3 regions of the Mycobacterium sp. E2327 genome follow, and region 1 is predicted to be linked to each of the others. Evidence: riboswitches for the same ligand, from Rfam matches in the RefSeq annotation. Region 1 holds a riboswitch; each other region holds the start of a gene.
What was found. Region 1 has a riboswitch for cobalamin ahead of A5712_RS16690 ((2Fe-2S)-binding protein). Riboswitches for the same ligand answer to the same signal wherever they lie in the genome.
Positions count from the first base shown of each region.

Region 2: linked by a shared signal. The riboswitch ahead of A5712_RS08630 (PPE family protein) and the one ahead of A5712_RS16690 ((2Fe-2S)-binding protein) in region 1 are both predicted to bind cobalamin.
Region 3: linked by a shared signal. The riboswitch ahead of metE (5-methyltetrahydropteroyltriglutamate--homocysteine S-methyltransferase) and the one ahead of A5712_RS16690 ((2Fe-2S)-binding protein) in region 1 are both predicted to bind cobalamin.

Region 1 covers NZ_LZKE01000141.1:9,927-14,780, reverse strand. Annotated here, with positions in the region: gene recA (intein-containing recombinase RecA) at 1-1,686, opposite strand, end outside; cobalamin riboswitch at 1,853-1,985, shown strand; gene A5712_RS16690 ((2Fe-2S)-binding protein) at 2,025-2,696, shown strand; gene A5712_RS16685 (DUF3046 domain-containing protein) at 2,728-2,934, opposite strand; gene A5712_RS16680 (glycosyltransferase) at 2,945-4,111, opposite strand; gene A5712_RS16675 (limonene-1,2-epoxide hydrolase) at 4,175-4,606, shown strand; gene A5712_RS16670 (hypothetical protein) at 4,612-4,854, opposite strand, start outside.
Region 2 covers NZ_LZKE01000070.1:46,423-51,276, reverse strand. Annotated here, with positions in the region: gene A5712_RS08635 (adenosylcobinamide amidohydrolase) at 1-220, shown strand, start outside; gene A5712_RS08630 (PPE family protein) at 259-1,980, opposite strand; cobalamin riboswitch at 2,067-2,256, opposite strand; gene A5712_RS08625 (hydrogenase maturation nickel metallochaperone HypA) at 2,341-2,676, shown strand; gene hypB (hydrogenase nickel incorporation protein HypB) at 2,705-3,475, shown strand; gene A5712_RS08615 (hydrogenase expression protein HypE) at 3,789-4,844, shown strand.
Region 3 covers NZ_LZKE01000160.1:331-5,184, forward strand. Annotated here, with positions in the region: gene A5712_RS19180 (TetR/AcrR family transcriptional regulator) at 1-454, shown strand, start outside; gene A5712_RS19185 (SDR family oxidoreductase) at 483-1,139, shown strand; gene A5712_RS19190 (cytochrome P450) at 1,202-2,134, shown strand; cobalamin riboswitch at 2,231-2,380, shown strand; gene metE (5-methyltetrahydropteroyltriglutamate--homocysteine S-methyltransferase) at 2,538-4,808, shown strand.

The sequences.
Region 1 (4,854 bases):
AACGAAGTAATTGTGATTGCCCTCGACCTCGATATCGAACCGATTCATCGACCGGGTGTGCGGTTTGACATGCACATCGAGAACGCGGGCCGGTACCAACTGCTGCGTGGGTTCGGCGAACTGTGGCGTCACCGTCCCCTGACCGCGGAAGCGCGGCAACAGCTTGTACTCCATGGACGGCGCCATGTACGGCGCCACCAGCTTCTGAAACTTCGCGGTTGCCGCGGTGGAGAACACCAGCACCGCCTTACCGGCTGAACCAGCCTGACGCAGACGCACATCCAAGCCGTACGTATCACACAGGTAGTCACGCAACCGCGCACGGGTGCCTTCGCTCATGGCTTCGACGCAAATCTCGATGCGCCCGCTGCCACCTGCCGTACGCTCCTGCAATCCCTTGGAACGCAAGGTGAATGAGCCGTCATCCATGTACCAAATAGCCAGAGCCAGGGGCGTGAGCACCTTGAGATACTCCTCGGACAAGAACTTCTTGCCGTCCCCGAGATAGACCGCGCGCTGTAATTCAGCGAGCTCGGGCAGTGGGGTGAAGTCGACAAAGCTCGCGCCCTTTGCGTTCTCTCGCACCGAATGCCGAATGTTGCCCATTAATGCGGTCTTCCACTGCAGGTAATCCAACTGCTTGGCGCCGTGTCCCAGACGGAAACGGACCCCATTGCGATCGCGTCGGTTGGATGAGAGGTTCCCGTCACCCATCAGCGATCCCAATACCACCTGGAACTGCTGATCGCTGAGCAGATGGGGTTCGGTGGCCAGCACCCGGTCGCCTGCGATGAGATCACCGGCTTCTGTCCAGCCGCCCGGCGTGCGAATGAGGTGGTTGGGCGTCGCGGCGAATTGCGACTTGCCGTTACCGCTGGACTTCTCGACGGTGAACTGGAGGAACTGTTCCGCCGGCCCGTTGTTGAACCAGCTCACAACCTTGCGAGGCACAACCTGGTCCGTCTTCGGGTCGTAGGACAGCACCTCGACGTCCATCTTGCTGTTGACTATCTTGCCGATCTTTTCGGTGGTGCCATCTGCAAGAGTCACTCGGGTCGAATAGTTCATGCACCCAAACATCACGCCGATCTTTTCCCGGAGCTGGTTGATGAAGATCGCCGTGGTGCCCGAGTTGTTGAGCGCGCCGGTCATCTTCCGCAGCGCCTGACTCATCAGCCGGGCCTGCAGCCCGACGTGGCTGTCGCCCATCTCGCCCTCGAGCTCCGCGCGCGGCACCAGGGCCGCCACCGAGTCGATGACCAGGATGTCCAGGGCGCCGGAACGGATCAGCATGTCGGCGATCTCCAGCGCCTGCTCACCGGTGTCCGGCTGGCTGACCAGCAGCGAGTCGGTGTCGACGCCGAGCTTCTTGGCGTAATCCGGGTCCAGGGCGTGCTCGGCGTCGATGAACGCCGCGACGCCGCCGGCGGCCTGGGCGTTGGCCACCGCGTGCAGCGCGACGGTGGTCTTACCCGAGGACTCCGGGCCGTAGATCTCCACGACCCGGCCACGTGGCAGGCCGCCGATGCCCAATGCCACGTCCAGTGCGATGGATCCGGTCGGGATGACCGAGATCGGTTGGCGCATCTCGTCGCCGAGACGCATCACCGAGCCTTTGCCGTAGCTCTTCTCGATCTGGGCCATCGCCAGCTCGAGGGCCTTCTCGCGGTCGGGGGCTTGCGTCATGATGCCTCTTCCTATCGTCGTTGTGTTCTTCTGACCGGTATCGGTCGGTTGGCGGTGACCCTAGGCGCGGGGTCCGACAAGTCCCCGAACGCTCACCACAGTAGCCGAACACCTGTTCGATTCAAGGTGACACGCCGGGCGCCCGACGGCGTGTGGCAACATTTGCTACCGACAAGGCGCTGACGGGGCTGACAACCTGAGGAAACCGGTGCGAATCCGGTGCGGTCCCGCCACTGTGATCGGGGACGGACACGTCCCGACCCGAGAGCCAGATACTCACCGTCAGCGCTTCCTCACGAGAACTGGGGCGGATTTCCCCTTAAGAGGGTTGGTTGCGCATGGACATTTCTGCCGAGCTGGCCGAAATATCTTCCTACAAGAGGTTTTTCACGTTCACCGTGGGCGGCGACGCGGCGGGGTGGCATCCGGTCGGGCAGTCATACGCCGACGGGTTCGCCGACCTGATCGAGGCCACCGCGCGGCGCTATCACACGTCGGACCTGCGGATCGCCGCCTCGCTGGTTCACCTCGGCCACGCCACGCGGTTGTGGTCGCCGGTGCTGGCGTGTGCGCTGGGCCATGGCGTGATCCCCGATCTCAAATGCCTGCAGCGCGCCGACGACGGGGCGCAGCTGCGCATCCCCGAGCCCGTCGGGCAGGCCGTCGACCGGCCGTCGGCGAAGTTGCTGTACCGCCTCGTCGTCCGGGGCCACATGAAACCGTTCGCCGCCGGCCTGCGCGTCAAGCTGGCGCCCGCCCTGCTGGCGGGCAACATCGCGTCCGCGCTGGTCGGGGCGTCCCGGGCGCTGCTCGTCGCGCGCCCCGACCTGCGGCCCGCGATCATCGAGATGACCGAGTCCCTGCTGGAAACCGGCATGCTGGCCGGTTCCGGCATGATCACCGGCTCACACCTGGGCTTCCGGCGTCGCAGCTGTTGTCTGTTCTATCGCGTGCCCGGGCGATCGGTCTGCGGCGACTGCGTGTTTCGCCGTGAGCGTCCGGGCCGCTGAGTGTGCACCCAGGGCGCCAACACTCGCACACTCACCACTGATCGCGCGGCACGTCGAAATCGGCGCACAGGGCGCGCCAGACGTCGCGGGGGTCCACCCCGTCCTCGATCGCCTGGGCGGCGGTGCGGCCGCCGAACCCGGTCAGCACGTGATCCACCAGCACCGACGCGCCGTAGGTGGAACCGAACCGCAACACAACCCGCTCGTTGAACTCCGTCAGCCGCACGCACGCCAACATACCCACCGAGCTACCCCGCTAAAGCCAGCGCTTCGCGGCACACCCACACCGGGTCGGCGACGTCGGCAATGCCGGCGGCGGCCTGGCGCGCGGCGTCGCGGTAGCCGGGCGACGACAGCACGTCGCCCACCGCGGCCACCAGCGCGTCGGCGGTCAGCGGCCGGATCAGCCGTCCGCTCCCCTGGCGCACCACCCGGTTGGCCATCTCCCACTGGTCCCCGCCGCCGGGGACCACGACCAGCGGCACGCCGGCCAACAGCGTCTTGCTCACGATCCCGTGGCCGCCGCCGCAGATCATCAGGTCGGCGTGCGCCAGCAGCTCGGACTGGCGCCCGAGGCCGGCCACCGCGTACGGCGGCAGCGTCAGCTCCGCCCCGCCCAGCCGCGAGACCACCAGGCGCGAGCCCGCCGGCAGCGTCTCCCCGGGTATCAGGCACTGCAGCGCGGCCTCGGCCAGGCCCGACGTGCCGGTCGACGCGGTCGACGGCGCGACCACCACCACCGGCCCGGGGCCGGGCGGCACCTCGAGCACCCGATCGGTCGGCTCGAAGTGCAGCGGCCCGACGACGACGGCCTCCGCCGGCCAGTCCGGGCGCGGCACCTCGAGGGCGGGCAGCGTGGCGATGAGGCGGCGCAGCGGCCCCGGGTCGACGGCGGGCAGCCCGATCTCGAGCCGGGCGGCCGCGCGCTGCTTGATGCCGGCGCGCCAGGATCGCCCCGTCAGCGCCCGCATGCCGGCGTCGCGCAGCCGGCCGCGAAAGCCGGTGCCCGGCGCCAGCCCGCTGCCGATCGGCGGCAGCCCCTTCGACGGCAAATACAGCGGATGCGGGTTGAGCTCGATCCACGGGATCCCCAGCAGCTCGGCGGCCATCCCGCCGCCCGCGGTGATGACGTCTGAGACCACCAGGTCGGGCGCCAGGTCGCGCAGCGCCGGGACGTTGAGCACGGCCATCCGCGCGGCGCGGCGATGGATCCGGGCCCCGGCGTCGATGTCCTCGTCGGTGGCGGCCAGCCCGTCCAACTCGGCGGCGTCGATGCCGACCGCGCGGGCGGCGCCGGTCCATTCCGCGCCGGTGAAGAGGGTGGGCCGATCGCCCGCCTCGACGAAGCGCTGGCACAGCGCGATCGCGGGGAACGAGTGCCCGGGATCCGGCCCGGCGACCACGGCGACACGCATCGACCCCACCCTGCCACAGCGCCGCGCCGCCACGCACAACCCCGGTCGAATAGGCTGGCGGCCATGACCGAGCTGACTGACACAGGCGTCGCGAACACCCGCACGGTCGAGGGTTTCCTGAACGCGCTTCAAGATTCGGACCTCGAGGCCGCCGAGGCCGCGCTGGACGACAACCTCGTCTACGAGAACGTCGGCCTGCCCACGATCCGCGGCCGCGCCCGGGCGATCAAGCTGTTCCGCGCGATGGAGGGCCGCGGGGCGTTCGAGGTGAAGATCCACCGCATCGCCGCCGACGGCGCCGCGGTGCTCACCGAGCGCACCGACGCGCTGATCGTCGGCCCGCTGCGGCTGCAGTTCTGGGTCTGCGGCGTGTTCGAGGTGCACAACGGCCGAATCACGCTGTGGCGGGACTACTTTGACTTCTTCGACATGTTCAAGGCGACCCTGCGCGGCCTGGCGGCCCTGGTCGTGCCGTCGCTGAAGGCTTCGTTCTAGGCGTTCTAGGCCTTCGGCAACCCGCCCAGCTCGTCGAACGCCTGCGCCCAACCCAGCAGGCGGTCGGTCGCGCCGACCAGCTCGTCGCGGTAGCGCTGCCGCGCCGCGCCGGCCCCGTCGCCGTTCGCCGACGACACCAATTGCGCTGCGGCGGTGACCATTTCGTTGTACTGACGCACGCCGGCGCTCAACTGCGCGGTGAACGCGTTGATCGTGGGCACCAGATACGACCGCGACGACTCCGCGTA
Region 2 (4,854 bases), on a different contig from region 1:
GTTGCAAGACACCGGGGTGCCAGCCACCGGAACCGCCTCGGACGCGGTTGTTGTGCACTGCCCGACCGACGGGACCCCGGAGACGTACGGCGGGCCGCGCTCGGCGTTCGGCGCACGCATCGCACGAGCGGTCCACGCGGCCGTGCTTGCCGGTGCCCGGTCCTGGATTTCAGGATCCCCCGAGCGGTGCTACGACCCGTGCACGCATAAACACTCGTGAGCGCGGACGGTGTCGAACCGCCGGCCGCTGGCTGCGTTTCACGCGGTGCCGTTTCCTCCATCGGATGGCTCTTGCTGCGTTGGTGAGTCGCCGCTCCACGTGCTCGGAATCATCGGCATGCGCGGGCTGCCGTCGAAGGCATCGTCGGCGAGCATGGTCAACCCTGCCGGTCCAGCGCCGGTTTTGGTGGCGATTCCGGCGAACCCCTGAGGCGCGGCGCCAATTGCCGATGCCGCCGCCGCGTCAACCGGGTCTTCGCCCGCATCGCTTGCGTCGTCCAAATCCATGTATTCGTAACCGCGCCCGAGCGTCTGGGTCCTCGTGCGCCGGCGCCGCTGCGTTCTGTTCTTTTCCATGGGTGTCGCCGCGGTCGCGGGCGCGGCGGCGCTGTCGAGTTGCGGCACCTTCTTTCGGGCCTTGCCGGCCGCCGCCGCGCCGGCAACCGCGCTCAGGTCGCCCACCAGATAGGCGAAGCCTTCCATGCCCACACCGGTACCCGCCCCGGTCATCGTCGGTGGGGTGGCCGACGGCGGGAGCGCTGCGGGTGTAGCGGCCGGCGCGGTGGCCTCCACCGGAGCCGGCGTCGGAGAAGAGGCGGGGGTCGGGATGCTCGGGGACAGCGCAAGGACCGGCGGCATGATGGGCGGCGCGACGGGGGGTACCGGCGGCAGGGCGGCCAGTCCCGCCAGGCCGGCGAGGCCAATCGGCGCCACCGCGCCGGAGGCCAACGCCACTATCGGAGCGGTTATCAGGGGCACGAAAACCGTCAGGACCACGGCAGTCTGCTCGAGCAGCGTCTTGAGCAACGCGATGGTGTCAGTGATGATCGTGCCGACGGCTTCGACGGTGGTGAACAGGATGGTGAAACCGATCGTCGCGGGATCGCCGCTGGCGAGCGCCGCCGTGAGATCCAGTCCGATAAAGAAGAACGTTTCCGACAGATACGCGACATACGAGCCGATATCCATCGGATAGCCCAGGGCGAACGCGATGTTGGACGGGCTGAAAAAGATCAGTGGGTTACCCAGCAGGGGCAGGTAGGGATCAAACCCCGAAAACATCGCCGCGAAGAAGGGATTGTCGTACAGCGCGTTGCTCAGCGGTTCTAGGACGTCGTTCCAGTAGTCGACGAAACCAATCTTCGTCAGCCAGGCCATGACCTGGTTCTCCGTGTCGGGAGGCAACGGGAAGGCCTGGTAGAAAGCTTCCACCAGCGCATGAAGATTCACGATCTTCGGCGCCGCCGGCACCTGCGGGGACGAGGCCACTGCCGCGGTCGAGACCGCATGGTAGATGCTCATCACGGTCGCGGCCTGGATCCACATCCGTGCATAGTCAGCTTCATTCAGTGCGATGGGGATGGTGTTGATGCCGAAGAAATTTGTCCCCAGCAACGCCGCGTGGGTGGCGTGGTTGGCGGCCAGCTCGGCCAGGGTGGGCATCGCAGCGAGGGCGGTGGTGTAGGCGGTGGCCGCAGCTTCATGTCGGACTGCCGTCGCCGCACTGTCAGCGGCGGCTAGTGCGAGCCAGGCAATATGCGGGCCGTGGCTGGCCACATACGCCGCCGCGCTCGGGCCCTCCCATGCCCCGGCCTGCACCCCCGCCATTAGCGCGGTCAGCTCCTCGGCCGACTCGGTGTACGCGATGCTCAACGAGGTCCACGACTCTGCCGCGGCCAGCAGCGGACCGGGCCCCGGCCCGCTGCTCAGCAGAGCCGAATGGACCTCTGGCGGCGAAGCCATCCAGATTGGGCCGGTCATCGGAGACGACCGAATTCGACAATGATGGTTCGACAACGAGGTTTCGGCGCCATGACAGGCCAGCTCTCTCGGGGTACTCCGCCCCGGGTAGCAGGACACGATGACGCGAGTCTCCTGGCTCTCGGATCACTGCTCGCCTCGCCTTCCGACCGGTGGCCGTGGCTTCGTGAGGTTCGCTCCCCGATGACAGTGGCGGGACCGCGCCGGATTCGCACCGGCTTCCTGCGTCGTCATCGCCTTACGCGGAATATTGTCGCACCCCGACGCCGAACTTGCCCGAATCGAGCAAATCCAAGCTGATGCTGAGATCGAGTTGGGCTTGAGTTCGGGCAACCACCGTTTCGGGTGTAGAAAAGTGCCATGCACGAGCTGTCGCTGTGCGAGGCCATCGCCGGTCTGGTCAAGACCCATGCCGAGGGCCGGCACGTCGACGTGGTTCGGGTGCGGATCGGGGCCCTGCGCCAGGTGGTGCCGGAATCGCTGTCGTTCTGCTGGACCCTGGTCCGCGATTCCGAGGACATGCCGGACGCCGAGCTGGAACTCGAGTGCGTCGGCGCCGAGGTGAGGTGCCGCTCGTGCGGCCGCGAATCGGAGATCACGTCGGCCTGGTCGATCTGGTGCCCGCGGTGCGACAGCCCCGATGTGGAGGTGCTGCACGGCAACGAGTTCCTGGTGACGTCCTTGGACGTCTCGTGAAAAGCGCTCCCCCCGAACGGATTTGACCATGGGCAGATTCCACCGGCACGACGACGGAACCGTGCACACCCACGATCACGACCATCCCGATCACCAGCACGGGGACCACAGTCAATACCAGACGGGCAAGCAGCGCATCGACGTGCTGGAGGCGATCTTCGCCGAGAACGACGTCCTCGCCGCGGCCAACCGGGCGGCGTTCGAGAGCCACGGGATCCGCACGCTGAACCTGATGAGCTCCCCCGGGTCGGGCAAGACCACCATCCTGCAGTCGACGCTGGACGAGCTCGCCGGCGAATTCGCGATCGGCGTCATCGAGGGTGACATCGCCACCGATCTGGACGCGGCCAAGCTCAGCGGGCGCGGTGCCCAGGTGTCACTGCTCAACACCAGCAATGGGTTTGGCGGGGAATGCCACCTGGACGCGCCGATGGTCAATCGCGCCCTGCCCGGCCTCGACCTCCCCGGGCTGGACCTGGTGATCATCGAGAACGTCGGCAACCTGGTCTGCCCGGCGGAGTTCGACGTCGGCGAGCACGCCAAGGCCATGGTGTACTCCGTGACCGAGGGCGAGGACAAGCCCCTCAAATACCCGGTGATGTTCCGGTCGGTGGACGTGGTGCTGCTCAACAAGATTGACCTGGTGCCCTACCTGGATGTCGACGTAGACGCGTACATCTCGCACGTCCGCGAAGTCAACGCCACGGCCGAGATCCTGCCGGTCAGCGCGCGCACCGGCGCCGGGATGGGCGCCTGGTTCGGGTGGCTGCGGCGATTCGCGGCGAACTCCGAGGACTGAGGGCGGTCGTACTGCGATTGACTCGCGTGACGGACCTGCCAACCACTCGCAAGACGACGGGAATTTTCCGGTGCATCGTTAGGCTGGCTCACGGGTTGGCCGGCCCAGCGCCCGACAGGCGAAATCCCCTGCGCGGCAACGCTAATGGGTGCAAACAGAGGTTAATAGCACATCTGTATATTTGCCGGCAAACGGTGGACCGTTGACAACCGACTGAGGCGGGAGTAGACCCAAATTCAGCGCTGCGCAAGTGGGCCGACGGTCGACTCCGGCAGCGCAAGGAGCGTCCAGCCCGGCTCCGGAAAGCTGCAGCATGCCAACAGAAGCGGCAGTCAAAGCAGAAGAAACATTGATCCATGTTCTATGGATTAACGCGGGCCTCAGTTGCGACGGCGATTCGGTGGCGTTGACTGCCGCCACCCAGCCCAGCGTCGAGGAGATAGCCCTCGGTGCGCTTCCGGGCTTGCCCAAGGTTGCCGTGCACTGGCCCCTGATCGATTTCGAATGCGGCCCGAACGGCGGGGCCGACGACTTCCTCGAGTGGTTCTTCAGAGCCGATCGCGGCGAGCTCGAGCCGTTCGTGCTCGTCGTCGAGGGATCAATCCCCAACGAGAAGATCAAGGACGAGGGGTACTGGTGCGGGTTCGGCAACGACCCGGCCACCGGCCAGCCCATGACCACCAGCGAGTGGCTCGACCGGCTGGCGCCCAAGGCCACCGCGATCGTCGCGGTCGGGACCTGCGCCACCTACGGCGGCATCCACGCGATGGCCGGCAACCCGACCGGTGCGATGGGCGTGCCCGACTACCTCGGCTGGGACTGGAAGAGCAAGGCCGGCATCCCGATCGTCTGCGTCCCGGGCTGCCCGATCCACCCGGACAACCTGTCCGAGACGCTCACCTACCTGCTCTACATGGCGACCGGCCAGGCGCCGATGATCCCGCTCGACGACGCGCTGCGCCCCAAGTGGTTGTTCGGCAACACCGTGCACGAGGGGTGCGACCGCGCCGGCTACTACGAGCAGGGTGATTTCGCCACCGAATACGGGTCACCGAAATGCATTGTGAAGCTTGGCTGTTGGGGCCCGGTCGTCAAATGCAACGTCCCCAAGCGCGGGTGGATCAACGGTGTCGGCGGTTGCCCGAACGTCGGCGGCATCTGCATCGGGTGCACCATGCCCGGCTTCCCGGACAAGTTCATGCCGTTCATGGACGAGCCGCCCGGCGGCAAGCTGTCCAGCACCGCGGTCGGGTTGTACGGCAGCGTGATCCGCAGCCTGCGCAGCGTCACGGGTCGCACCGTCGACAAAGAGCCGAAGTGGCGCCACAACGGCGACCAACTCACCACCGGGGCCCGCCGCACCTGGTAGGTCGCGGCAC
Region 3 (4,854 bases), on a different contig from region 1:
CAACGAGATCGCCAAGCGCGCGGGGGTCGGGGCGGGGACGCTGTATCGCCACTTCCCCACCCGGGAAGCCTTGATCCTCGCCGTATACCGCCACGACGTGCAGCGACTGGTGGATTCGGTGCCCAGGCTATTGCGAGCCCATCCGCCCTTGGATGCGTATCGCATGTGGTTCTACAAGGCCGCCGACTACGTCCGCGTCAAACACGGCCTGGGCGACGCCCTGCACAGCGCGGCGGCTCAGGACGCGATCAATGAGACATACGCACCCGTCGTCGCCGCGGTCGGCCAGTTGCTCGATGCCTGCGCGCGGGACGGATCCTTGCGACCCGATCTCGACCCCGCGGATGTCCTGCTGCTCATGAGTTCGCTATGGCGGGTCGGCGAAGGAGCAGCGGGCAGGCGACAGGCGAAACGAATAATGGAGCTCGCGATCGAGGGCCTGCGTCGCAGATAGCCCGCGTTCCCGCGGGTACCGTCGGGGCATGGCACAAGTCATCGTCTTCGGCGGCCACGGCAAGGTCGCGTTGCGGCTGGCCCCCATCCTGACCGAACGCGGCGACGAGGTGACCTCGGTCTTCCGAAACCCCGACCATTTCGACGACGTCGCCGCGACCGGCGCCACCCCGGTGGTGGCCGACATCGAGCGTCTCGACACCGACGCGCTGGCCGGCCTGCTGGCGGGTCACGACGCCGTCGTCTTCTCCGCCGGCGCGGGAGGCGGCAACCCGGCCCGCACGTACGCCGTCGATCGCGACGCGGCGATGCGGGTGATCGATGCCGCGGCGCGGGCCGGCGTCAGCCGGTTCGTGATGGTGTCCTATTTCGGTGCGGGTCCGGATCATGGTGTGCCGAGCGAGAATTCGTTTTTCCCGTACGCGGAGGCCAAGGCGGCCGCGGACGCGCACCTGCGCGCCAGCCACCTGGACTGGACGGTGCTGGGGCCGGGCCACCTCACCCTGGAACCGCCGACGGGGCGCATCGTCATCGGCAGGGGAAAAGGCGAGGTCTCCCGGGCCGACGTCGCGCTCGCGGTGGCCGCGTCGCTGCACGACGACTCCACCATCGGCCGCACCATCGAATTCAACAACGGCGCCGAGGGGGACGGCGTCCCCATCGCCGAAGCACTCGCTGACCAGTAAACTCCGCTGCGCACGGAGGCTTCCGGGGCGGATTCGCTGATAGGGATGGAAGGACAGGGCGCGTGAAGCTTGGCGACTGCCCGGTCTTTCCGCCCGAGGCGGCAGCCGCCCTGAGCACGGACCGCGGCTTGGGTTGGCGCCTGGCGCGAGAGGCCGGCCCCGTTTTGCGAGACCCGGGGGGCGGCTGGGTGTTCGTCGTCGGGCGGGAGCAGGTGTTGGCGAACCTGGACGATCCGCGGCTGGATCGCGCCCGGGCCCTTCCCGAAAGCGATCTCGAGGTGCACGACCGGCTGTTCGCGCCGAAATCAGCGCACGAGATCGCGGCGGTGTTCCGTCCGATCGCCGCCGAGCTGATCGATCGTTTCGCCGCCGCCGGCGGCGGTGACGCGGTGGCCGACGTGACCGCGCCGATGGCCGGCGCCCTGTTCGACGTCGTGTCGCGCCTGCGGCTGCTGCCCGCCGAACACCTGGCCGGGCAGTCCGGCCACGTCTTTGCCGAGGCGTGCCGCAACCTGTTCAAACACGCCGGCTGGCACCTGTTGGCGTTGGCGCGCGGCCCCGAATTGCGCGACGCGCTTCGACGTCAGCCCGAGCTGATCCGCGAGTTCGTCGAAGAGATCCTGCGGTTGGAGCCGATGGTGCAGGGCTGCCAACGTTTCACCACTCAGCCGATGACCGTCGCCGGGGTGGACATGCCGCCCGGCGTGGTGGTGATGTTGTGCATCGCCGCGGTGCAGCGGGACGGCAGCGACGCCATGTCCACCGATGATCTGGTGATCGGCGTTAGGGCGCACCGGCATTGGAGCCTGGGTGCGGGGTCGATGCGTTGCCGTGGCGGACACATCGTCCGGCAGGTGTTGCGGGTGCTGGTCGAGGAGTGGCTCGACCGGGCCGGGGATCTTGGGCCGGCTCCCGGTTTTTGGCCGGTGGCCGGGTTCCCGAGCACCGAGAACTCTTTGTGGCTGCCGAAGCTGCCGCTGGTGGCGAGGGCCTGAGACCGTCGACGCGGTAGACTCCGCTGCGCAGCTGGTCTGCCGTCGCCGCGACCGCGGCGCCGGCATCGAGCGAGGCAACGTTAGAGCCGCCTCGCGAGAGGGAACCCGGTGGGAGTCCGGGACTGTCCCGCAGCGGTGAGCAGGAACGACCGCCGTCAATAGGCACTGGTCTCAGCAACATCCGAGATCGGGAAGCGACGGCCACTAGGAGCACCACCCGGTGCGCGCCTGCGAGTCCGAAGACCTGCCAGCGGTGCCGGGCGCGCCGCGTCCGGCGGCTCATCGCCTCGTGGATTGGGCGTTTGGCGGTGCCCGGTGCGGTGTAACCCGAAGGCGTTCACCGTGTTCGGATCGGCTGCGCGTCCGCGGCGGTGAGCGCCCCGTCGATCGATAGGACGAAATCGTGACCTCGCAACCCTTCACCGCAACGGTTACCGGCTCCCCGCGCATCGGCCCGAAACGCGAACTCAAACGCGCGACCGAGGGCTACTGGGCCGGACGCACCAGCCGATCGGACTTGGAATCCGTCGCCGCAACGCTCCGCCGCGACATGTGGTCGCAGCTCGCGTCCGCCGGCCTGGACTCGGTGCCGGTGAACACCTTCTCCTACTACGACCAGATGCTCGACACGGCCGTCATGCTCGGCGCGCTGCCGGTGCGGGCCGGCGAAGTCCCCGACGAACTGGACCGCTATTTCGCCCTCGCCCGCGGCAACGACGACATCGCGCCGCTGGAGATGACCAAGTGGTTCGACACCAACTACCACTACCTGGTCCCCGAGATCGAGCCCGCGACCCGGTTCGCGCTGAACCCCGACAAGGTGCTCTCGGAGCTGAAAGAGGCATTTGCGCAAGGCATCCCGGCTCGGCCGGTGGTCATCGGTCCGATCACCTTCCTGCTGTTGAGCAAGGGCATCAACGGCGGCGGCGCGCCGATCGAGCGGCTGCGGGAGCTACTGCCGATCTACTCCGAACTGCTCTCGCTGCTCGCCGAGCACGGCGCCCAGTGGGTGCAGTTCGACGAGCCGGCCCTGGTGACCGACATCTCCCCCGACGCGCCCGCGTTGGCCGAGGCCGTCTACGCCGCGCTCGGCTCGGTGAGCGACCGGCCCGCGATCCATGTCGCCACCTACTTCGGCGACCCCGGGGCGGCCCTCGCCGGGCTGGCCCGCACGCCCGTCGAAGCCATCGGCGTCGACCTGGTGGCCGGCGCCGGCACCGCGGTGGCGGGCATTCCGGAACTGTCCGGCAAGCTGCTGGTGGCCGGCGTCGTCGACGGACGCAACGTCTGGCGCACGGACCTGGAGTCGGCGCTGGCCAAGCTGACGGCCCTGCTGGGTTCGGCTGGCAGCGTGGCGGTTTCGACGTCGTGCTCCACCATGCACGTGCCGTATTCGCTGGAGCCCGAAACGGGGCTGGACGACAACCTGCGCAGCTGGCTGGCCTTCGGGGCCGAAAAGGTAAGCGAGGTGGTCACTCTCGCGCGCGCCCTGTGTGACGGGCGCGACGCCGTCGCCGATGAGATCGCGGCGTCCAACGCCGCCGTCGCGTCCCGTCTCAGCGATCCGCGGCTGCACAACGCCGGGGTCCGCGCCCGGATCGACGAGATCATCGCGTCGGGCACGCACCGCGGCGACGCGGCCGAACGCCGCGCCAGCCAGGAGGCGCGGCTGCACCTGCCGCCGCTGCCGACCACGACGATCGGCTCGTACCCGCAGACGTCGGCGATCCGCAAGGCGCGCGCGGCTTTTCGGGCCGGCAAGATCGATGAGGCCGAGTACGTCGCCAAGATGCGCAAGGAGATCGCCGACGTCATCGCGCTGCAGGAGCAACTGGGCCTGGACGTGTTGGTGCACGGCGAGCCCGAGCGCAACGACATGGTGCAGTACTTCGCCGAGCAGCTGGAGGGCTTCTTCGCGACGCAGAACGGCTGGGTGCAGTCCTACGGCAGCCGTTGCGTGCGGCCGCCGATCCTGTACGGCGACGTCGCGCGGACCCACCCGATGACCGTCGAGTGGATCCGCTACGCCCAGTCACTCACCGACAAGCCGGTGAAGGGCATGTTGACCGGGCCGGTCACGATCTTGGCCTGGTCGTTCGTGCGCGACGACCAGCCGCTGGCCGACACCGCCAACCAGGTGGCGCTGGCGATCCGCGACGAGACGGTGGACCTGGAGGACGCGGGCATCGCGGTGATCCAGGTCGACGAGCCGGCGCTGCGCGAGCTGCTACCGCTGCGCCGCGCCCAGCAGGAGGACTACTTGCGTTGGGCGGTGGCGGCTTTCCGGCTGGCGACCTCCGGCGTGGCCGACTCGACGCAGATCCACACCCACCTGTGCTACTCGGAATTCGGCGAGGTGATCGGCGCCATCGCCGACCTGGACGCCGACGTCACGTCGCTCGAGGCGGCCCGTTCGCACATGGAGGTGCTGGACGACCTGAACTCGGTCGGCTTCGCCAACAGCGTGGGCCCGGGGGTGTACGACATCCACTCACCGCGGGTGCCGAGCACGGGCGAGATGGCCGAGTCGCTGCGGGCGGCGCTGAGAGCGGTACCGCCGCAACGGCTTTGGGTCAACCCGGACTGCGGGCTGAAGACCCGCAACCCCGACGAGGTGACCGCGTCGCTGCGGAACATGGTCGCCGCGGCCCGGGAGGTCCGGGCGGGCGCCTAATCTTCTGGCGCGAGCGTAACCACACTGCGATTTTTGGACCGAAATT